Regions from separate parts of the Salmonella sp. GDC200615 genome, predicted to be linked through region 1. Evidence: predicted binding sites of a transcription regulator. Region 1 holds the regulator's gene; each other region holds the start of a gene.
The links. The regulator LexA, encoded in region 1, represses DNA repair genes until DNA is damaged. The targets are predictions, from matches to a motif close to TNCTGTATGTACATACAGNA.
Positions count from the first base shown of each region.

Region 1 (5,942 bases):
CAGTTAGCCCATCTTATTATCAGGTGAAGTAATTCCTCCGCCACGCTTTACCGGACAGAGGCGAACTATTGCTGTGAAATAGTGATGTTAAATCCTGTTGTTATAATATCGACCCTCATTATGTATAGATGAGAATACTGGCGCGGAAAAGCTTAGCAGGCGATATATTGTCGCGGGGTAATTTCAGAGTTTTAAGCAGCTCGTGGTAAAGTAACGGATTAGACTTTCATGCCATTCGAGGTGCTACATGGAAAAGACCACAACGCAAGAGTTACTGGCGCAAGCTGAAAAACTCTGCGCGCAGCGCAACGTGCGCCTGACGCCTCAGCGCCTCGAAGTGCTGCGCCTGATGAGTCTGCAACAGGGTGCCATCAGCGCATACGATTTGCTCGATTTGCTGCGCGAAACGGAACCACAGGCCAAACCGCCCACCATTTACCGCGCGCTGGATTTTTTGCTCGAACAGGGTTTTGTCCATAAAGTGGAATCCACCAATAGTTATGTGGTTTGCCACCTGTTCAACCAGCCGACGCACAGCTCGGCCATGTTTATCTGCGATCGTTGCGGCGTGGTGAAGGAAGAGTGTGCCGAGGGCGTGGAAGACATCATGCATACGCTGGCGGCTAAAATGGGATTTGCGCTACAACATAACGTTATTGAGGCGCACGGTCTGTGCCCTGCGTGCGTAGAAGTGGAAGCGTGTCGCCATCCGGGCGACTGTGGTCACGATCACTCGGTGCTGGTGAAGAAAAAACCGCGTTAGCCTGAACGGAAAACGGGCGGCAGTAGAGAGGGGCACGCCCGCATTCATAAGCAAACAGTGGGAAGCACATCCATGTACTCCTGGTAGGGGAAAACATATTACCAGCGATAGTTGTTACGGGTTTCCCAGTCAACAACCTCTTTTTCCGCCTGATCTTTCTGGTAACCGTAACGCTCCTGGATTTTACCTACCAGTTGGTCGCGTTTACCTTCGATAACGGTCATATCGTCATCGGTCAGTTTGCCCCATTGTTCTTTCATTTTACCTTTAAACTGTTTCCAGTTACCGCCGGCTTCGTCTTTATTCATCATCTTGTCCTCATCATTCGGTTAGGAATAGCAGGTGTTATTCGCCCAAATGCACTGCAATTTCTGCTGGACGTGATAATAATTGTAGGCAGGAATTCGGCCTTCGGTTTTATATTCAGAATTTTTAACCGTCACGATCTGGCAAACCATGTACCCTCGCGCCAGTGACGACGCCAGATAAGGCTCAACGACAGACCGCGAAGCGCCAGGAACACGGTTAATGCCAGCCATAAACCATGATTTCCTAATACCGGCAGGGCGAAGAGCGTCAGCGCGAATCCTCCCGCGGCGACAGCCATGCTATTGCGCATTTCGGCAGCGCGCGTCGCGCCAATAAACATACCGTCGAGCAGATAGCACCATACGCCCACCAGCGGTAATACCACCTGCCAGATAAGATACCGATCCGCCAGTAGCTGTATTTGCGGCAATGAGGTCAGTAACGCGACAATATGTTCGCCTGCCAGGGCATAGACTGTGGAAAACAACAAGGCCACAATTCCTGACTGACGACACGCCGCTCGCCAGACGTCCAGTAGCTTGCTACCGTCACGCGCGCCGTAAGCCTGACCGGAGTGCGCCTCCACCGCATAAGCAAAACCGTCCAGCGCATAGGCCGTAAAGGTGAGTAAGGTCATCAGGACTGCATTTACCGCGATAATATCGCTGCCCAGCCGCGCGCCTGACACCGTGATTGCGCCAAAACAAAGCTGAAGGAGCAATGAGCGCAGCATGATATCGCGATTGAGCGCCAAAAGGCGGCGCACGTTGCCGCGCCAGGCCTGTTTTAGCATATCCAGCGACACACCGCGGAGATGGAGAACTTTACGTACCATCATGAGGCCGATCAGTAACGTGACATATTCTGCGATGACCGTCGCCAGGGCAGCACCCTGCACGTTCATATGAAGCCCCATCACCAGCCACAGGTCGAGCGCGATATTGAGGATATTGCCCACGACCAACAAGATAACCGGCGCCCGCGCATACTGAACGCCTAACAGCCAACCGAGCAGCACCAGATTCGCCAGTGACGCGGGAGCGCTTAGCCAACGAATTTCAAGGAAGCGTCTCGCTTGCACCAGGACAGCGTCGTTCCCGCCGACAATATGTAAAGCCAGCTCGATAAGCGGCGTGCGAAATAGCACAATCATCACGCCAGCGCCCAGCGCCAGTAATAACGGTTGAATGAGCGCCCGGGCTAACGCCTGCGGATTTTTGGCGCCAAATGCCTGCGCCGTTAGGCCGGTGGTGCTCATACGTAGAAATAGCAGCAGCATGAAAAGAAAGCTGGTGGCAGTCGCGCCCACCGCCACGCCGCCCAGGAAAACCGGGCTGTCCAGATGACCAATCACCGCCGTATCGACCAGCCCCAGCAAGGGGACGGTGATGTTAGAAAAAATCATCGGCAGCGCGAGATGCCAGAGAGCTTTATCAGAGGAGGTAAAAAGCGGCATGGAGAAAAGCCTGACAAGGAGTTAAACGAAACGAGCGCATTGCCGGATGGCAACGTAACGCCTTATCCGGCCTACAAATTAATCATCTCAGGAACTGCATTCCCGTAGGCCTGCTAAGCGCAGCGCCATCAGGCTGCACGATTGCCGGATGACGGCTTACAAGGAGATTAAAACGAGATTACAACCATTCCCCGTTGCGAATGACGCCTACCGCCAGCCCTTCAATCGTAAAGCTTTGTTCGCGCAGATCCACCACTATCGGTGTAAACTCGCTGTTTTCCGGCAGCAGCTCCACTTTATTGCCCTGCTTTTTCAGGCGTTTTACTGTCACTTCATCGTCAATGCGAGCGACAACCACCTGGCCATTACGGACGTCCTGCGTTTTATGTACCGCCAGCAAATCCCCATCCATAATACCGATATCTTTCATCGACATACCGCTCACGCGCAGCAGGAAATCGGCGCTGGGTTTGAACAGCGAAGGATCGACCTGGTAATGGCCTTCAATATGCTGCTGCGCCAGAAGCGGTTCACCCGCCGCGACACGCCCGACAAGCGGTAATCCGTCCTCTTCTTCCTGTAACAGACGGATACCTCGCGATGCGCCGGAAACGATTTCAAGCACCCCTTTGCGCGCCAGCGCTTTAAGGTGTTCTTCCGCAGCGTTTGGGGAACGGAACCCCAAACGCTGCGCGATTTCCGCACGCGTCGGTGGCATACCTGTCTGGCTGATGTGATCCCGGATGAGATCAAACACCTCTTGTTGCCTGGCCGTTAACGCTTTCATTCCGCCCCCTGGGTGTATATACAGTCATGCTGTGAGTATATACAGTTAAAGGTGATTTTGGAACCACAAACGGCGCAAAAAACAAGAGATTTATAAAATTTGGAACCTTTATCGAAAATGTGACCATAACAGGATGCCCCAGGTCATCAGGGCAACGAAAATAGACAGTAGCACCGCAGCCGATCCCATATCTTTCGCACGGCCGGAAAGCTCATGGTATTCAGAACCGATGCGGTCAACGACCGCTTCAATAGCGCTGTTGAGGATTTCAACAATCATGATAAGTAAAACGGAACCTATCAATAACACACGGGTAATCGCATCCACATCCAGCCAGCAGGCGATGATGACGCCCAGCAATACCGCGATACTTTCCTGGCGAAACGCCGCTTCGTGAGTCCATGCGGCGCGAAATCCTTTCCAGGAATATCCTGCCGCTTTGATAATTCTGGTGAATCCAGTGGTATTATTGGCCATCAAAAGAACCTTTTTACATTATTAACGTCAATGACATTATACGGTTGCCCTGCACGATTCGGACTGCCGTAACGCAGCGCGAAGTATGACGGGATACAACAGAAATTCGCTAAACTTTCTGATATCCTTGCACCGCATTTGCATTATTAACCAGAGGCTTTACATCGTTTATGTCCGGCTGGCCACGAATTTACTACAAATTACTGAATTTACCATTAAGCATACTGGTAAAAAGCAAGTCTATTCCGGCGGAACCCGCCCAGGAATTGGGGCTCGATACTTCTCGCCCCATTATGTATGTCTTGCCATACAACTCAAAAGCGGACTTACTGACGCTGCGGGCGCAATGTCTGGCGCACGATCTCCCGGATCCGCTGGAGCCGCTGGAGATCGACGGCGCGCTGTTGCCACGCTATGTATTTATTCACGGCGGACCGCGTGTCTTTACCTATTACACGCCAAAAGAAGAGTCGGTGAAACTTTTTCACGATTATCTCGATCTGCATCGGAGTAATCCGGCTTTGGACGTGCAGATGGTGCCCGTTTCCGTGATGTTTGGCCGCGCGCCGGGTCGTGAAAAGGGAGAAGATAACCCGCCTTTACGTATGCTGAACGGCGTACAGAAATTCTTTGCCATCTCCTGGCTGGGTCGCGATAGCTTTGTCCGATTCTCGCCGTCCGTCTCATTGCGTCGCATGGCTGATGAACACGGCACCGATAAAATCATCGCGCAGAAGCTGGCTCGCGTGGCGCGTATGCACTTTGCTCGCCAGCGCCTGGCGGCGGTTGGCCCACGCCTGCCCGCCCGTCAGGATCTGTTTAACAAACTGCTGGCCTCGAAAGCGATCGCCCGCGCGGTAGAAGACGAAGCGCGCAGTAAGAAAATCTCTCATGAAAAAGCGCAGCAAAACGCCATTGCGCTGATGGAAGAGATCGCGGCGAACTTCTCTTACGAGATGATTCGTTTGACCGACAGGATTTTGGGGTTTACCTGGAACCGACTGTACCAGGGGATTAACGTGCATAACGCCGAGCGCGTACGCCAACTGGCGCACGACGGGCATGAAATCGTCTATGTGCCCTGTCACCGCAGCCATATGGACTATTTGCTCCTTTCTTATGTGCTGTACCATCAGGGACTGGTTCCGCCGCACATTGCCGCAGGCATTAACCTTAATTTCTGGCCCGCTGGCCCGATTTTCCGTCGTCTGGGCGCGTTCTTTATTCGTCGCACCTTTAAGGGGAATAAACTCTATTCCACCGTCTTTCGCGAATACCTGGGCGAGCTGTTCAGCCGCGGTTACTCGGTTGAGTATTTTGTCGAAGGAGGACGTTCGCGTACCGGACGTTTGTTAGACCCGAAAACCGGCACCCTGTCGATGACTATCCAGGCGATGCTGCGCGGCGGTACCCGTCCAATTACGTTAGTGCCTATTTACATCGGCTATGAGCACGTCATGGAAGTGGGCACCTATGCGAAAGAACTGCGCGGCGCGACAAAAGAGAAAGAGAGCCTGCCGCAGATGCTGAAAGGCTTGAGCAAGCTGCGCAATCTGGGTCAGGGCTACGTTAACTTTGGCGAACCGATGCCGCTCATGACGTACCTGAACCAGCATGTGCCGGAGTGGCGCGAATCTATCGACCCTATAGAGGCCATACGCCCAGCCTGGCTGACGCCGACGGTAAATAGTATCGCCGCCGATCTGATGGTGCGTATTAACAACGCTGGCGCGGCAAACGCGATGAACCTGTGTTGTACCGCGCTGTTAGCGTCGCGTCAGCGCTCGCTCACCCGCGAGCAGCTCACCGAGCAGCTTGATTGCTATCTCGATCTGATGCGCAATGTCCCTTATTCCACAGACTCAACCGTTCCTGCCGCCAGCGCTGGCGAGCTCATCGCTCACGCGCTGCAGATGAATAAGTTTGAGGTCGAGAAAGACACCATTGGCGATATCATCATTCTGCCGCGCGAGCAGGCGGTGTTGATGACCTACTATCGTAACAATATCGCGCATATGTTGATTATGCCTTCGCTGATGGCGGCGATTATCACCCAGCATCGTCGCATTTCGCGTGATGCGTTGCAGCAGCATGTTGAAGCGCTCTATCCGATGTTAAAAGCGGAGCTGTTCCTGCGCTGGGAGCGCGAG
Region 1 is NZ_CP192247.1:507,994-513,935, reverse strand. It holds gene ACQ29O_RS02445 (conjugal transfer protein TraF) at 1-1, opposite strand, end outside; gene zur (zinc uptake transcriptional repressor Zur) at 248-763, shown strand; gene ACQ29O_RS02435 (CsbD family protein) at 862-1,071, opposite strand; gene ACQ29O_RS02430 (hypothetical protein) at 1,093-1,206, opposite strand; gene dinF (MATE family efflux transporter DinF) at 1,203-2,528, opposite strand; gene lexA (transcriptional repressor LexA) at 2,707-3,315, opposite strand; gene ACQ29O_RS02415 (diacylglycerol kinase) at 3,424-3,792, opposite strand; gene plsB (glycerol-3-phosphate 1-O-acyltransferase PlsB) at 3,963-5,942, shown strand, end outside.

Region 2 (5,942 bases), 1.6 Mb from region 1:
ACCGGTGCGGAAATCATTGATTTTCGCATCGGTGTGAGGTTAAACGGCACGAGGATAATGGCCAGAGGAACCAACAGCCAGATGGACCACAGGCCAGCGACGCCAAGTGCGGCGGTCCAGGCGAGCAGAATCAGGCTGCTGAGAAATAAACTCACGCGGTGATAGAACAATGCGCCGAGCAGAACAACCGTAGCGATAATACTCAAAATCATCATAACGAAAAGCTCCCTTGCTTGTAGGAGGTCTGACCACTTGTGATGATTAGGTTGTAGTGGATGTAAAATCTTTTAGCAATGTGTTTACAAAATAATTACAACAAAGCTCACATTGTTGCCGTTTTTGGGGGCACGAAAAATCAAAAGCGTGAGGCGTTAATTCGGCTTATGCTTCTCGCCTGTACTGCTATCCGGTACACTGCATACTGTCATTTACATTCATGCTGAAGGATATCCTCATGTACCAGGATCTTATTCGTAACGAACTGAACGAAGCGGCGGAAACGCTGGCTAATTTTTTAAAAGATGACGCCAATATTCACGCCATTCAGCGCGCGGCGGTCCTGTTGGCTGACAGTTTTAAAGCGGGTGGTAAGGTACTTTCCTGCGGTAACGGCGGCTCCCATTGCGATGCGATGCACTTTGCTGAAGAGCTGACAGGTCGTTATCGTGAAAATCGTCCGGGCTACCCGGCAATTGCGATTTCTGATGTTAGCCATATATCCTGCGTCAGTAATGATTTTGGCTATGACTATATTTTCTCTCGTTACGTTGAGGCGGTAGGGCGCGAAGGCGATGTCCTGTTAGGGATCTCGACGTCGGGTAACTCTGGTAACGTGATTAAAGCGATTGCCGCGGCCCGTGAAAAAGGCATGAAAGTGATTACGTTGACCGGCAAAGACGGCGGCAAAATGGCGGGAACGGCGGATATTGAAATTCGCGTACCGCACTTCGGTTATGCCGATCGTATTCAGGAAATTCATATCAAAGTAATTCATATCCTGATTCAGTTGATCGAAAAAGAGATGGTTAAATAACTATACCCGTCATACTTCAAGCTGCAGGTGCGTTGGTTGCGCTCAGAAACCCCAGTCACATAGTTATCTATGTGACTGGGGTTTTCCTCCCTTACCGCCTTCCTGCAACTCGAATTATTTAGGGTATAGCATATTGTTTTCTTCGATATTTTGAGATTTGATTGGCTGTAAAAATTACGCCTTCCCGCTTAAGGCGTTTGTGGAGGTGATGTATGTGCGAACTGCTTGGGATGAGCGCCAATGTGCCGACGGATATCTGCTTTAGCTTCACCGGACTGGTGCAGCGTGGCGGCGGAACCGGGCCGCATAAAGACGGCTGGGGAATTACCTTTTACGAAGGAAAGGGCTGTCGCACGTTTAAAGATCCGCAACCGAGCTACCATTCGCCGATTGCGAAACTGGTACAGAATTACCCGATCAAGTCCTGCTCGGTTATCGCCCATATCCGTCAGGCTAATCGCGGTGAAGTGGCGCTGGAAAATACACACCCTTTTACCCGGGAATTATGGGGACGCAACTGGACTTATGCTCATAACGGTCAGCTCAACGGTTATAAGTCGCTGGAAACCGGTAATTTTCGTCCGGTGGGGGAAACCGACAGCGAAAAAGCGTTTTGCTGGCTATTGCATAAATTAACGCAGCGTTATCCCCGCACGCCGGGCAACATGACGGCGGTATTTAAATATATTGCGACACTGGCGACGGTATTACGTGAAAAAGGCGTTTTTAACATGCTGCTGTCAGATGGGCGATATGTGATGGCGTTTTGCTCAACCCATTTGCACTGGATCACTCGCCGGGCGCCGTTTGGCGTAGCCACGCTGGTGGATCAGGATATGGAAATTGATTTCAGTTCACAGACCACGCCAAATGACGTGGTTACCGTGATTGCTACCCAGCCGCTAACGGGGAATGAAACCTGGCAAAAGATTATGCCAGGCGAATGGGCGTTATTTTGCCTCGGAGAGCGTATAATTTGAGGCCAGCTGTGGCTGAACGACTTCGTGACTCAACGGTTTGCCCACGACGTAACGCCCATCAACGATAGAAACAGTTGGCGGCTTATGCGTTTGTTCAAAATAATCGTAGCCGGGTTTTAGCTGCGCCCAGAAATCTTTGTAATATGAATATTTATGACGCTGCATATTGGCGTCGGTCATCCGGAACGGATAAATACTCACCTGCACGCTCGGCTGACCAAAGACCAGCGCGGCGGTGACAAACTGGAAAATCTCATCAATGCCGCTGTCGGTCATGGCATAGCAGCCGACGGAAACACAGGCGCCGTGAATCATCAGATATTTACCATCATAGCCATGCGCGCGATCGTAGGCATTTGGAAAACCAATGTTGATGGCCTTATAAAAACGGCTGTCTGGCTTGAGTTGATTGCGCTGAACGCTGTAAAACCCTTCCGGACTTTTAAAATCGCCCTGACGGCGTTTCGGGCCTAACCCGCCGGAATAGTTGCAAATTTTGTAGCTATCAAGCAACTGGTATTGCTCACCCATTTTGACGTAGAGATCAAGGGTGCGCTCTTCTTTAAAAATCTGAATATAGACCGGTGAGCCCATTAACTGCTGCTTATACTCTTTACTGACCGGCGTGACGGGGCTGCTGCTGCTCAGCAAACCGGCAAATGAGACGCACGGCATCAGAAGCATCGCAAGAAAAAATGCGATTTTACGCATACTGCTTGTTCCTTGATAAAACGGTTACACACGCCAGAACGGCAAAAGAGTCCCCAAATCGGAGTAATCTGGATTTGGAGCGCTCACATTAGCACCACGGCAGTTTTTCGCAAGTCCCCGTGTGTACGTTTACAATTTTCCCGCCGCTTTCGTCGTCATACCTTCGAATATGTCGCATTTTTAACGCGAATGTCTCTTTGCGCGCAATAAAACATACTGTACACTTAAACAGTATTGTGGGGGCGAGCGATGCGCAAAATCATACATGTTGATATGGACTGTTTTTTTGCCGCGGTAGAGATGCGTGATAATCCGGCGTTACGCGATATTCCCATTGCCATTGGCGGGAGTCGTGAGCGAAGAGGCGTTATCAGTACCGCCAACTATCCTGCGCGCCAGTTTGGCGTACGTAGCGCGATGCCGACCGCCATGGCGCTAAAGCTGTGCCCCCATCTCACCCTATTGCCTGGCCGCTTTGACGCCTATAAAGAGGCTTCGCGGCATGTACGTGACATCTTTTCCCGCTACACTTCACTGATTGAACCGCTCTCGCTGGATGAAGCCTGGCTGGATGTGACTGACAGCCCGCACTGTTATGGATCGGCAACTCTGATCGCCAGGGAGATTCGTCAGACTATTTTCAATGAACTGCAACTCACCGCCTCCGCTGGCGTTGCACCAGTGAAATTTCTGGCGAAGATCGCCTCCGATCTCAATAAACCGAACGGACAATATGTTATTACGCCAGCCGATGTACCCGACTTTCTTAAAACGTTGCCGTTAGCCAAAACTCCAGGCGTGGGGAAAGTTTCCGCCGCCAAACTGGAAAATATGGGGTTAAGAACCTGCGGGGATATTCAACAGTGCGATCTGGCGATGCTTCTCAAACGCTTTGGTAAATTTGGCCGGGTATTATGGGAGCGTAGTCAGGGTATTGACGAGCGTGATGTTAACAGCGAAAGGCTGCGTAAATCGGTAGGCGTTGAGCGTACTCTGGCGGAGGATATTCATGAGTGGTCGGACTGCGAGGCCATTATTGAATATTTATATCCGGAACTGGAGCGTCGTCTGGCTATAGTAAAGCCCGATTTACTGATTGCCCGACAGGGCGTTAAATTAAAATTTAATGATTTTCAGCAAACCACTCAGGAACATGTCTGGCCGCAATTAAATAAAGAAGACTTAATTACCACCGCCCGTAAAACCTGGAACGAGCGTCGCGGCGAGCGCGGCGTACGGCTGGTGGGGTTACACGTAACGCTGCTCGACCCTCAACTGGAGCGACAGTTGGTGTTAGGGTTATAAGTCAGGCTATTAAGATTTTATCACTATTACGATTGCGCCATCTAAATTTCAGTATTACTATACCCACGTTTTCTCATTCTCAATAACTGCAAAGGAGGTTCATCATGACACTTTATTCTCTGAACGCACTTTGCAGACCTTTCCAGGATTAATTTTCTTTTATTGCCCTGGATTAGTCTGCCATTTCCTGATTTTTTAATTCATATATGGAATGGTATATGGGCAATTATATTCGTCCTTTATCAGATGTGGTATTTTCTATCGCATCAGATAACCTGTGGATCGAAGATTCCGCGATCCAACAATTATATACGACGGCTAAGTTAACCGGTATGAAACGCGTTATCGGGATGCCAGATCTGCATCCGGGGCGCGGCTACCCTATTGGCGCAGCTTTTTTCTCGCGTGGACGCTTTTATCCGGCGCTGGTCGGCAACGATATCGGCTGCGGCATGGCGTTATGGCAAACGGATATTTTAGGGCGTAAATATAACGCCGATAAACTGGAGAAGCGGCTGGCGTCGCTGACTGACGTGGCGGACGCGCAGTGGCTGGAGGAGAATGTCCCCGCCGCAATGCAGCATCATTCGTGGCGCTCTGCGCTGGGTTCCATTGGCGGCGGCAATCATTTTGCCGAGCTGCAGCAGGTCGATCGCATCGTCGATGCTGATTCGTTCGCTTTGTCGGGGTTGCAAAAAGCGCAGTTATTACTGTTGGTACACAGTGGTTCACGCGGTCTGGGGCAAGCTATCCTGCGTCGTCATGTGGAGGCGTTTTCGCATAACGGTTTGCCGGAAGATAGCGACGATGCGCGCCGCTACCTTGCAGAACATGACGATGCGCTGGCATTTGCCCGCAGTAATCGCGCGCTGATTGCCCGCCGGATACTGCAACAGCTCAGGGCTGAGGGCGAACCGCGGCTGGATGTGGCGCATAACTTCGTTGAACCCTGTACTGTCGCGGGTGAGGCGGGGTGGCTGCATCGTAAGGGCGCTACGCCAGATGGGCAGGGACTGGTGATTATCCCCGGCTCGCGCGGCGATTATAGCTGGCTGGTGAAACCCGTCGTCAGCGAGGAGAGCCTCTTCTCCCTGGCGCATGGCGCGGGGCGCAAATGGATGCGTACCGAGTGTAAAGACCGGTTATCGGCAAAATTTACCCCGCGACAGCTCTGCCGTACCGGGATGGGTAGCCGGGTGATTTGCCGCGATCGACAGCTCATTTATGAAGAAGCGCCGCAGGCGTATAAATCCATCGATAGCGTTGTGGATTGTCTGGCAGACGCCGGACTGATTACGCCGGTTGCCTGCCTGCGTCCGGTGCTGACGCTGAAAGCCTCAGGGGAGAAAAGCGCATGATCTTACTGCAACTTTCTTCCGCACAGGGACCGGACGAGTGTTGTCTGGCGGTAAAAAAAGCGCTGGATTGTCTGACGAAAGAAGCCTCCAGAGAAAAGGTATCGCTGACACGGCTTGAAACAGAGCCGGGACGATTACCAGACACGCTGCGTTCCGCGCTGGTCTCGCTGGACGGCGAAAAAGCCATGGCTTTCAGTGAACGTTGGTGCGGCACGTTACTGTGGATTTGTACCAGCCCGTATCGCCCGCACCATGGGCGAAAAAACTGGTACGTCGGCATTGGGCGCTTTTCCGCCGACGAACACATACAGTCTGATGAGATTCGTTTCGAGACTCTGCGCTCTTCCGGCCCGGGTGGGCAGCACGTTAATAAAACCGACTCGGCAGTGCGGGCCACGCACCTGGTGAGCGGGATTAGCGTGAAGGTTCAGTCGGAGCGCAGTCAACATGCGAATAAGCGTCTGACCCGGCTGCTGATTGCCTGGCGGCTGGAACAGCAACGGCAAAATGGGTGTGCGGCGTTGAAGTCTGAAAGGCGTCTGTTCCATCATCAGA
Region 2 is NZ_CP192247.1:3,546,147-3,552,088, reverse strand. It holds gene fadE (acyl-CoA dehydrogenase FadE) at 1-215, opposite strand, end outside; gene lpcA (D-sedoheptulose 7-phosphate isomerase) at 455-1,033, shown strand; gene ACQ29O_RS17160 (class II glutamine amidotransferase) at 1,246-2,013, shown strand; gene dpaA (peptidoglycan meso-diaminopimelic acid protein amidase) at 1,984-2,724, opposite strand; gene dinB (DNA polymerase IV) at 2,974-4,029, shown strand; gene ACQ29O_RS17145 (RNA ligase RtcB family protein) at 4,248-5,387, shown strand; gene prfH (peptide chain release factor H) at 5,384-5,942, shown strand, end outside.
Region 2: a site for LexA is predicted at 2,939-2,958, ahead of dinB (DNA polymerase IV). Genes of this name have one in related genera too.

Region 3 (5,942 bases), 2.1 Mb from region 1:
ACCGGCGCCTGCCCGGAGGATTGTAAATACTGCCCGCAGAGCTCGCGCTATAAAACCGGGTTGGAAGCCGAGCGTTTAATGGAGGTAGAGCAGGTACTGGACTCCGCCCGTAAAGCGAAAAACGCCGGTTCGACCCGCTTCTGTATGGGAGCGGCCTGGAAGAATCCGCATGAACGCGATATGCCTTATCTGGAGCAGATTGTACAGGGCGTCAAAGCGATGGGGCTGGAAACCTGTATGACGCTCGGCATGTTGAACGAGAGCCAGGCGCAGCGTCTGGCTAACGCCGGGCTGGATTACTACAACCACAACCTCGATACCTCGCCGGAGTTTTACGGCAATATCATCACTACCCGTACCTATCAGGAGCGCCTCGACACGCTGGAAAAAGTCCGTGAAGCAGGGATTAAAGTGTGCTCCGGCGGCATTGTGGGTCTGGGCGAAACGGTTACCGATCGCGCCGGACTGTTGTTGCAGTTGGCGAACCTGCCGACGCCGCCGGAAAGCGTGCCAATCAACATGCTGGTGAAGGTGAAAGGCACACCGCTTGCGGATAACGATGACGTGGATGCGTTTGATTTTATTCGTACTATCGCCGTGGCGCGCATCATGATGCCGACCTCATACGTGCGTCTTTCCGCAGGGCGTGAACAGATGAACGAGCAGACCCAGGCGATGTGCTTTATGGCCGGGGCGAACTCGATTTTCTATGGCTGCAAATTGTTAACTACGCCAAATCCGGCAGAGGACAAGGATCTGCAGTTATTCCGTAAGCTGGGACTGAATCCGCAGCAGACCAGGGTGCTGGCGGGCGATAACGAGCAGCAGCAACGTCTGGAGCAGACGCTGATGACGCCTGACACCGATGATTATTACAACGCGGCAGCCTTATGAGTTGGCAACAACGCGTCGACGATGCGCTGACGGCGCGTCGGGCGACGGATACGTTGCGCCGCCGCTATGTGGTGTCGCAGGGCGCCGGACGCTGGCTGGTAGCGAACGGGCGACAGTATCTTAACTTTTCCAGCAATGATTACCTCGGCTTAAGTCAACATCCGCAGATTATTCGCGCCTGGCAACAGGCAGCGACGCGTTTTGGCGTCGGCAGCGGCGGGTCGGGTCATATCAGCGGTTATTCCGTGGCGCACCAGGCGTTAGAGGAGGAACTGGCGCAATGGTTAGGATATCCACGCGCGCTGCTGTTTATCTCTGGCTTTGCGGCGAATCAGGCGGTCATTACCGCCTTAATGAAAAAAAATGACCGGATTGTGGCCGACAGGTTGAGTCATGCTTCCCTGCTGGAAGCCGCTAATCTGAGTCCGGCGCAGCTTCGCCGCTTTATCCATAACGATACGCAGCATCTGTCGCGTTTACTGCAATCGCCCTGCGTGGGTCAGCAACTGGTGGTGACAGAAGGTGTATACAGCATGGACGGCGACAGCGCGCCGCTGGCGGAAATCCAGCACATTGCCCGCAGGCATCATGCCTGGCTGTTGGTTGATGATGCGCACGGCATCGGCGTGACTGGCGATGAGGGGCGGGGCACCTGCTGGCAGCGGGGGGTGAAGCCTGAGTTGCTGGTGGTGACTTTCGGTAAGGGGTTTGGCGTCAGCGGCGCAGCGGTGCTCTGCTCGGAAAGCGTCGCAGATTATCTGCTGCAATTCGCCCGTCATCTGGTTTACAGCACCAGTATGCCGCCCGCCCAGGCGCAGGCGTTAAGCGCCTCGCTGGCGGTGATCCGTAGCGATGAAGGTCGTGAACGGCGCGAAAAACTCGCCGCTCTGGTTCAGCGCTTTCGGGCCGGCGTTAACGCGTCCCGATTTACGCTACTGAATGCCCATAGCGCCATCCAGCCGTTAATCGTGGGCGATAACAGCCGTGCATTGCGCCTGGCGGAGGCGCTGCGTCAACAAGGATGCTGGGCGACGGCGATTCGTCCGCCGACGGTGCCTGTCGGTACGGCGCGCCTGCGCTTAACGTTAACGCAGGCGCATGAAGCGTGCGATATAGACCGTCTGCTGGAGGTGCTGCATGGCGCAGGTGAATAAGCAGGCTATTGCGGCGGCGTTTGGCCGGGCCGCATCGCAATACGAACAGCACGCCTCTTTACAGCAACACAGCGCGGATGCGCTGCTGACGCTGTTGACAGGCCGCCAGTTTGCCAGTGTGTTGGACGCAGGCTGCGGCCCCGGACGTATGAGTCGTTACTGGCGAGAGCGGGGGAGCGAAGTGACCGCCCTGGATCTTTCGCTGCCGATGCTGCAACAGGCTCGCGATCGTCAGGCGGCGCATCACTATTTGCTGGCGGATATCGAAGCGATTCCCCATGACGCCGGCGTTTTTGACCTGGCCTGGAGCAACCTGGCGGTCCAGTGGTGCGGCGATTTACGCGATGCGTTGAGCGAGTTGTATCGGGTTGTACGGCCCGGCGGCGTGGTGGCGTTTACCACCTTGTGCCAGGGGTCGTTGCCGGAGCTGCGTCAGGCATGGCAGGCCGTCGATAATCGCGCTCACGCGAATAGCTTTTTGCCGGAAGAGGCCATTGACCACGCGCTACGCGGCTGGCGGGCGTCTCGTCATACTCAGGCGATGACATTGTGGTTTGAGGATGCCCTGAGCGCGATGCGTTCGCTCAAAGGCATTGGCGCCACCCATCTTCATGAAGGGCGGGAGACGGATGTATTAACCCGCGCCCGGCTTAGACAGATTCAACTGGCATGGCCGCAGCGGCAGGGGAAATATCCGCTGACGTACCACCTTTTTATGGGAGTGATTGAACGTGACTAAACGCTATTTTGTGACCGGTACTGATACTGAAGTCGGTAAAACGGTCGCCAGTTGCGCCTTATTGCAGGCCGCAACGCAGTTAGGTTATCAAACCGTAGGCTATAAGCCCGTCGCTTCCGGCAGCGAAATGACAACCGACGGGCTACGCAATAGCGATGCCCTGGCCTTGCAGCGTAACAGCAGCCTGCCGCAACCTTATTCCGCTATCAATCCTTATACTTTTGCCGAGCCTACTTCTCCCCACATCGCTAGCGCCGACGAAGGCCGGGCGATAGACGCGGCGGTGTTATCACGCGGATTACGAACGCTGGAGGCGCAGGCAGACTGGGTGTTGACAGAAGGGGCGGGCGGCTGGTTTACACCGCTCTCTGCCACGCTGACGTTTGCCGACTGGGTACAGACGGAGCAGCTGCCGGTGATTCTGGTTGTTGGCGTCAAGCTGGGCTGTATTAATCACGCCATGCTGACGGCGCTGGCGGTAGAACAGGCCGGATTACCGCTTGTCGGATGGATAGCCAACGACATGCAGCCGCCAGGCGCGCGTCATGGTGAATATCTCGCGACGCTTCGCCGCGTCATACCGGCCCCGCTGTTAGGGGAAATCCCGTGGCTGGGCGTTTCTCCATCGCAGGCGGCGACAGGACAGTATCTGGACCTTAGCCCCCTGGAACGCGCCTGACCGCGCTTAAAAACCGCCTTCTTGCAGGATCAGACGATCCTGCTGTTCTTTCGCCAGACCCTCCTGACGTCGCCATGCTAAAAATGTGCAAAATGTGAGCGTCTACGCCTCAATTTTTGCCTTCTCGTTAGCCAATAATCTGCCAAAAATAGCGATAATTTTTTTTTATCGCCCGGCGAAAACGTCAGGGGCTGATTTTGCCAGGCGGCAGGGGATACGGGCTGGAAGCAGTTATCCACTATTCCTGTGGATAACCTTGTGTATTAGAGTTAGAAAACACAACGTAAGCGAGAGGCGACGCGGCCTGCGACTAAATTGGCGCGAAAGACGGCTTGAGAAAATATCCCTTTTCAGACAGCAAGTTATATAAAATCAATTGTTGTAAAGGAAGGAGGATACGTTGACATAAAACTTTCATCATCCGACTTGACAAATGTTAAAAAAGACTCTGGTCTGGGGATAACCAGCACACTGCTGGAATTTTACCCCGCGACTGTCTATGTTTTACCTCTAAATAGCGTGGGGTATCTACCGATAGCCATTATACACTGGAGTGTTACTGTTTTTTCATCCAGTATTTTTTATTGGCAATATTCACCGTCGAGAGTAAAATTACATCCCTGCCCGCTCACTCCTTCAGGTAGCCGCTCATGAGTAAACCGTTCAAACTGAATTCCGCTTTTAAACCTTCTGGCGATCAGCCGGACGCTATACGTCGTCTGGAAGAGGGGCTGGAGGACGGGCTGGCGCATCAGACGTTATTGGGCGTGACCGGCTCCGGGAAGACATTCACCATTGCCAACGTCATTGCGGACTTGCAGCGGCCAACGATGGTGCTTGCGCCCAATAAAACCCTGGCGGCGCAGCTCTACGGCGAAATGAAAGAGTTTTTCCCGGAAAACGCGGTGGAGTATTTCGTCTCCTACTATGACTACTATCAGCCGGAAGCGTATGTGCCAAGTTCGGATACGTTTATCGAAAAAGACGCTTCGGTAAACGAACATATTGAGCAAATGCGGTTGTCGGCAACGAAAGCGTTGCTTGAGCGACGCGATGTCGTGGTGGTGGCTTCCGTGTCCGCGATTTACGGTCTGGGCGATCCGGATCTCTACCTGAAAATGATGCTGCATCTGACGGTGGGAATGCTGATTGACCAGCGCGCGATTTTGCGTCGGCTGGCGGAATTGCAATACACCCGTAACGATCAAGCTTTTCAGCGTGGTACCTTTCGCGTGCGCGGCGAAGTGATCGACATCTTCCCGGCTGAATCTGACGACATCGCGCTACGCGTTGAGCTGTTTGATGAAGAAGTGGAACGCCTGTCGCTGTTCGACCCGTTAACCGGGCAGGTAGAGTCAACGGTGCCACGTTATACTATCTATCCCAAAACGCACTACGTGACGCCGCGCGAGCGTATTCTGCAGGCGATGGAAGAGATAAAAGATGAGCTGGCGGACAGGCGTAAGGTCTTGCTGGCGAATAATAAGCTGCTTGAAGAGCAGCGATTAAGCCAGCGCACGCAGTTCGATTTAGAGATGATGAACGAGCTGGGCTACTGCTCAGGCATTGAAAACTATTCCCGCTTTCTGTCGGGCCGCGGGCCGGGCGAACCGCCGCCAACCTTGTTCGATTATCTGCCCGCCGACGGACTGCTGGTGGTGGATGAGTCTCATGTCACCATCCCGCAGATAGGCGGCATGTACCGCGGCGACCGGGCGCGCAAAGAGACGCTGGTCGAGTATGGCTTCCGTCTGCCTTCGGCGCTGGATAACCGTCCGCTGAAGTTTGAGGAGTTTGAAGCCTTAGCGCCGCAAACTATCTATGTTTCCGCCACGCCCGGCAACTATGAGCTGGAAAAATCTGGTGATGAGGTGGTGGATCAGGTCGTGCGACCGACCGGGCTGCTGGACCCGATTATTGAAGTGCGTCCGGTGGCGACCCAGGTGGACGATCTGCTGTCCGAAATTCGTCAGCGTGCGGCCATTAATGAGCGTGTCCTTGTCACTACGCTTACCAAACGGATGGCGGAAGATTTGACCGAATATCTGGAAGAGCACGGCGAGCGCGTGCGTTACCTGCACTCAGATATTGATACCGTGGAGCGCATGGAAATCATCCGCGATTTGCGTCTGGGCGAGTTTGACGTTCTGGTGGGGATTAACCTGCTGCGCGAAGGGCTGGATATGCCGGAAGTCTCGCTGGTGGCGATTCTGGACGCCGATAAAGAGGGCTTCCTGCGCTCCGAGCGCTCCCTGATTCAGACCATAGGGCGCGCGGCGCGTAACGTTAACGGTAAAGCGATTCTGTATGGCGATAAAATCACGCCGTCGATGGCGAAGGCGATTGGCGAAACCGAGCGACGTCGCGAGAAGCAGCAGAAGTACAACGAAGAGCACGGTATCACTCCGCAGGGGCTGAACAAAAAAGTGGTCGACATCCTGGCGCTGGGGCAGAACATTGCGAAAACCAAAGCGAA
Region 3 is NZ_CP192247.1:3,063,296-3,069,237, reverse strand. It holds gene bioB (biotin synthase BioB) at 1-894, shown strand, start outside; gene bioF (8-amino-7-oxononanoate synthase) at 891-2,048, shown strand; gene bioC (malonyl-ACP O-methyltransferase BioC) at 2,032-2,787, shown strand; gene bioD (dethiobiotin synthase) at 2,780-3,466, shown strand; gene uvrB (excinuclease ABC subunit UvrB) at 4,117-5,942, shown strand, end outside.
Region 3: a site for LexA is predicted at 4,024-4,043, ahead of uvrB (excinuclease ABC subunit UvrB). Genes of this name have one in related genera too.

Region 4 (5,942 bases), 790 kb from region 1:
CCGTACCACGCTACCGCCGCTTTTAACTGAGGGTTGTGCGCGGCGTACAGCCAGGTAATTCGGCCTCCCCAACAAAAACCGGTGATCATCAGCCTATGCGCATCCCCGCCGTTGCGCGAAGCCCAACTGGCGACGTGATCCAGGTCGGCAAGGACTTGCGAATCCGGTACTTTAGCCACCAGCCCGCTCAATAATGTGGGTATATCGGCGAAATCATTGGGGTCGCCTTCGCGGAAATAGAGTTCTGGCGCGATAGCGAGATAGCCTTCCAGCGCCAGTCGTCGGCAAATATCGCGAATGTGTTCATGTACGCCAAAAATTTCCTGTACCACAATGACCACAGGCAGCGCGCCGTCGCTCGCTTTTGGTCTGGCGTAATAGGCTGGCATATCGTCGCCCTGAGAGGGGATCGACGTTATCCCCGCGCTAATGGCCCCATCAGGCGTATGAATCATCGTAGGGGCAAGTGGGGAAGCTGCAGGTGCAAAGCCGGATGGATGTGTCGTTGTCATGGTATTCTCCGTACCCTTAAAAAATAGCGCAATCTTAACTATAGACAGTGTGTAACAAACCACATTGCCTTAAAGCGGCTATCTTTTGTGCAATGCCTGGCGATATTGATTATTTATTGTGATGAACATCACTTTTTAATGGTAAGCGAGTGCAATTGTTTTACGTCATAGTGATGGCTGTCACGAAAATATCTTTATGCCTTAGGTAAAGTGTCTCTTTGCTTCTTCTGACAAACCCGATTCACAGAGGAGTTTTATATGTCCAAGTCTGATGTTTTTCATCTCGGCCTCACCAAAAACGATTTACAAGGGGCCCAGCTCGCCATCGTCCCTGGCGATCCTGAGCGTGTGGAAAAGATCGCCGCGCTGATGGATAAGCCGGTTAAGCTGGCATCTCACCGCGAATTCACCTCCTGGCGCGCTGAGCTGGATGGCAAAGCAGTTATCGTTTGCTCTACCGGTATCGGCGGCCCGTCTACCTCTATTGCCGTGGAAGAACTGGCGCAACTGGGTATTCGTACCTTCTTGCGTATCGGCACCACGGGGGCTATTCAGCCGCACATTAACGTCGGCGACGTTCTGGTAACGACCGCATCCGTACGTCTGGATGGGGCGAGCCTGCATTTTGCGCCGATGGAATTCCCGGCGGTTGCCGACTTTGCCTGCACCACTGCGCTGGTTGAAGCCGCGAAATCGATTGGCGCCACGACTCACGTTGGCGTAACCGCCTCTTCCGACACTTTCTATCCGGGTCAGGAACGTTACGACACCTATTCTGGCCGCGTTGTTCGTCGCTTCAAAGGCTCTATGGAAGAGTGGCAGGCGATGGGCGTGATGAACTACGAAATGGAATCCGCTACGCTGTTAACCATGTGCGCAAGCCAGGGTTTACGCGCAGGTATGGTGGCGGGCGTTATCGTCAACCGTACCCAACAAGAGATTCCGAATGCGGAAACGATGAAACAAACTGAAAGCCACGCGGTGAAAATCGTCGTGGAAGCGGCCCGTCGTCTGCTGTAATTCTCCTCTCTTTTGCAAAGGCCGACGCGTTCGGCCTTTTCTTTTTGCGTGGCGCCTCGCAGGAAATCCCTTTTAAACTGGACGTTTATACAGCACAATTCTATTTTGTGCAGGACAGTGTGGTTCCAGGAGAGGTGTTGTGAATATTACTCTTATGATAAGCGCCGTCGTGGCGCTGGCGGCTGGGGCGGTGATTGGCTGGCTGGCGACGAAAGCGCACGCCGATCAAATCCGCGTCGATCTTATCGAAGAACGGCGTGAGCTGGATATCGAACTTAGCGCGGCCCGGCAGCAATTAGCGCAAGAAGCGCACTGGCGCAGTGAATGCGAGTTACTTAATAACGAACTGCGTAGCCTGCACAGTATCAATACCTCTCTGGAAGCCGATCTGCGTGAAGTCACGACCCGTCTGGAAGCGACTCAACAACACGCGGAAGACAAAATCCGTCAGATGATCAACAGCGAACAGCGTTTAAGCGAGCAGTTTGAAAATCTGGCGAACCGTATTTTTGAACACAGTAATCGTCGCGTAGACGAACAAAACCGACAAAGCCTGAATAGCCTGCTGACGCCGCTGCGTGAGCAACTGGACGGTTTTCGCCGCCAGGTTCAGGAGAGTTTTGGCAAAGAAGCGCAGGAGCGGCATACGCTGGCGCACGAAATTCGTAATTTGCAGCAGCTTAACGCGCAAATGGCGCAGGAAGCGATCAACCTGACGCGCGCCCTGAAAGGGGACAATAAGGCGCAAGGAAACTGGGGCGAAGTTGTGCTGGCGCGGGTGCTGGAGGCATCCGGACTGCGTGAAGGCTACGAATACGAAACCCAGGTCAGTATTGAGAACGATGCGCGCTCGCGGATGCAGCCGGATGTCATCGTCCGCTTGCCGCAGGGCAAAGATGTGGTCATCGACGCTAAAATGACGTTGGTCGCCTACGAGCGTTACTTTAACGCTGAAGATGACTACACGCGCGAGGCCGCTTTACAAGAGCACATCGCCTCGGTGCGCAATCATATTCGCTTACTGGGGCGTAAAGACTACCAGCAGCTTCCCGGCCTCCGCTCGCTGGACTATGTTCTGATGTTTATCCCCGTAGAACCCGCTTTCCTGCTGGCGTTAGATAAACAGCCCGAACTGATAACCGAGGCGCTGAAAAATAACATTATGCTGGTAAGCCCCACGACGCTGCTGGTGGCGTTACGGACAATCGCCAACCTGTGGCGCTATGAACACCAGAGCCGCAATGCGCAGCACATCGCAGACAGAGCCAGTAAGCTCTACGATAAAATGCGGTTGTTCGTTGATGATATGTCAGCGATCGGTCAGAGTCTGGATAAAGCGCAGGATAACTACCGCCAGGCGATGAAAAAACTTGCGTCGGGGCGTGGCAACGTTTTGGCGCAGGCGGAGGCCTTCCGGGGGCTAGGCGTGGAAATCAAACGCGAGATTAATCCGGATTTAGCGGAACAGGCCGTTACGCAAGATGAAGAATATCGTTTACGATCGATCCCTGAAGGGCGGCAGGATGAACATTATCCCAATGATGAACGGGTGAAGCAGCAGTTAAGTTAACCCATACGGAGTAGTTTAGTCCTGGCGCAGAGTAGGGCAAATTGGCCCAATCTGTTACACTTCTTGAACATTTTTATCGATAAGCAGGCACTGAGATGGTGGAAGATTCACAAGAAACGACGCACTTTGGCTTTCAGACCGTCGCTAAAGAGCAGAAAGCTGACATGGTGGCCCACGTTTTTCATTCTGTGGCGTCAAAGTACGATGTGATGAATGATTTAATGTCATTTGGCATTCATCGTTTGTGGAAGCGCTTCACCATTGATTGCAGTGGCGTGCGTCGTGGACAAACCGTTCTCGATTTAGCGGGCGGTACGGGCGATCTTACCGCGAAATTTTCACGTATGGTCGGGGAAACTGGCAAAGTTATCCTGGCGGATATTAATGATTCTATGCTCAAAATGGGGCGTGAGAAGCTGCGTAATATCGGCGTGATCGGCAACGTAGAGTATGTGCAGGCGAATGCCGAAGCTCTGCCTTTCCCTGATAATACGTTTGATTGCATTACCATTTCGTTTGGTTTGCGCAATGTAACGGAAAAAGAAAAAGCGCTGCGGTCAATGTTCCGTGTGTTGAAACCCGGCGGACGTTTACTGGTGCTTGAATTTTCCAAGCCTATCATTGAGCCGCTGAGTAAAGCGTATGACGCCTATTCTTTCCATATTTTACCGCGTATTGGCTCGATGGTCGCAAACGATGCGGATAGCTATCGGTATCTCGCGGAATCCATCCGTATGCATCCCGATCAGGATACCTTAAAAGCCATGATGCAGGACGCCGGATTTGAGAGCGTGGATTATTACAATCTGACGGCGGGCGTTGTGGCATTGCACCGTGGTTATAAATTCTAGGAGGGTGGAATGCCTTTTAAACCCTTAGTGACCGCAGGAATTGAAGGTCTCCTCAATACGTTTCTGTATCGTTCGCCAGCGCTGAAATCAGCCAGAACGCGCTTACAGGGAAAAGTACTGTGTGTGAAACTAAAGGGATTTTCGACGCCATTAGTCCTGGTATTCAGCGAACGCCAGGTTGATGTGCTGGGGGCATGGGAAGGCGAAGCGGACTGTACGGTAATCACTCAAGCTAGCGTTTTGCCAAAACTACGCGATCGTCAGCAGCTGGCCGCGCTTATTCGCAGCGGCGAACTGGAAGTGCAGGGCGATATTCAGGTCGTGCAAAATTTTGTGGCGCTCGCCGATCTCGCCGAATTCGATCCTGCGGAGCTGTTGGCGCCATACACGGGTGATATTGCGGCGGAAAGTATCGGTAAGGCCGTGCGTGGCGGGGCTAAATTCCTGCGCCACGGGTTTCAACGCCAGCAGCGTTATGCCGCTGAAGCGATCACTGAAGAGTGGCGTATGGCGCCTGGCCCGCTGGAAGTCGCATGGTTTGCCGAAGAAACCGCGGCTGTTGAGCGCGCCGTAGATTCTCTGACCACACGGCTGGAAAAACTGGAGGCCAAATGACGCCAGGTGAAGTACGGCGCCTATATTTCATCATCCGCACGTTTTTAAGCTACGGCCTTGATGAACTCATCCCCCGAATGCGTCTTACACTGCCACTCCGATTATGGCGCTATTCGCTGTTCTGGATGCCAAACCGGCATAAAGATAAATTGCTGGGTGAACGATTAAGACTGGCGTTGCAAGAGCTGGGACCGGTCTGGATCAAATTTGGCCAGATGCTCTCCACGCGCCGTGACCTGTTCCCGCCGCAAATCGCCGATCAGCTCGCTTTGCTCCAGGATAAAGTCGCGCCATTCGATGGTCGGCTGGCGAAAGCCCAGATTGAAGAGGCGATGGGGGGGCTACCTGTCGACGCCTGGTTTGACGACTTTGATATCCAGCCTTTAGCGTCGGCGTCAATCGCCCAGGTACATACCGCGCGATTGAAATCAAACGGTAAAGAAGTGGTTATTAAGGTCATTCGCCCGGATATTTTGCCGGTAATTCAGGCAGACCTGAAACTGATTTATCGCCTTGCTCGCTGGGTACCACGCCTGTTGCCGGATGGGCGTCGTCTGCGCCCGACGGAAGTGGTGCGTGAGTATGAAAAAACGCTGATCGATGAGCTGAATCTGCTGCGGGAATCGGCCAACGCGATTCAGTTACGCCGCAATTTTGAAAATAGTCCCATGCTGTATATCCCGGAGGTGTACTCCGATTACTGTAGCCAGAACATGATGGTGATGGAGCGGATATACGGCATTCCTGTTTCGGATGTGGCGGCGCTGGAAAAGAACGGCACCAACATGAAACTGCTGGCGGAACGCGGGGTTAAAGTTTTCTTCACCCAGGTTTTCCGCGACAGCTTTTTCCATGCGGACATGCATCCGGGAAATATTTTTGTCAGCCATGAACACCCTGAAAACCCGCAATATATCGGCATTGACTGCGGTATCGTCGGGTCGCTAAACAAAGAAGATAAGCGTTATCTGGCTGAAAACTTTATCGCGTTTTTTAATCGCGATTACCGAAAGGTGGCAGAACTGCATGTCGATTCAGGCTGGGTTCCGCCAGATACCAACGTTGAAGATTTTGAGTTTGCCATCCGCACCGTCTGTGAACCTATCTTTGAAAAGCCGCTCGCGGAAATCTCGTTTGGTCATGTGTTGTTAAACCTTTTCAATACAGCGCGTCGATTTAACATGGAAGTCCAGCCGCAACTGGTGTTGTTGCAGAAAACATTATTGTATGTTGAAGGGGTTGGGCGGCAACTTTATCCTCAGCTTGATTTGTGGAAAACGGCGAAGCCGTTTCTTGAGTCCTGGATCAAAGATCAGGTGGGTATTCCGGCTCTCACGCGGGCTCTTAAAGAAAAAGCGCCGTTCTGGGTCGAAA
Region 4 is NZ_CP192247.1:4,368,931-4,374,872, reverse strand. It holds gene ACQ29O_RS21205 (dienelactone hydrolase family protein) at 1-512, opposite strand, end outside; gene udp (uridine phosphorylase) at 771-1,532, shown strand; gene rmuC (DNA recombination protein RmuC) at 1,672-3,102, shown strand; gene ubiE (bifunctional demethylmenaquinone methyltransferase/2-methoxy-6-polyprenyl-1,4-benzoquinol methylase UbiE) at 3,198-3,953, shown strand; gene ubiJ (ubiquinone biosynthesis protein UbiJ) at 3,963-4,568, shown strand; gene ubiB (ubiquinone biosynthesis regulatory protein kinase UbiB) at 4,565-5,942, shown strand, end outside.
Region 4: a site for LexA is predicted at 1,608-1,627, ahead of rmuC (DNA recombination protein RmuC). Genes of this name have one in related genera too.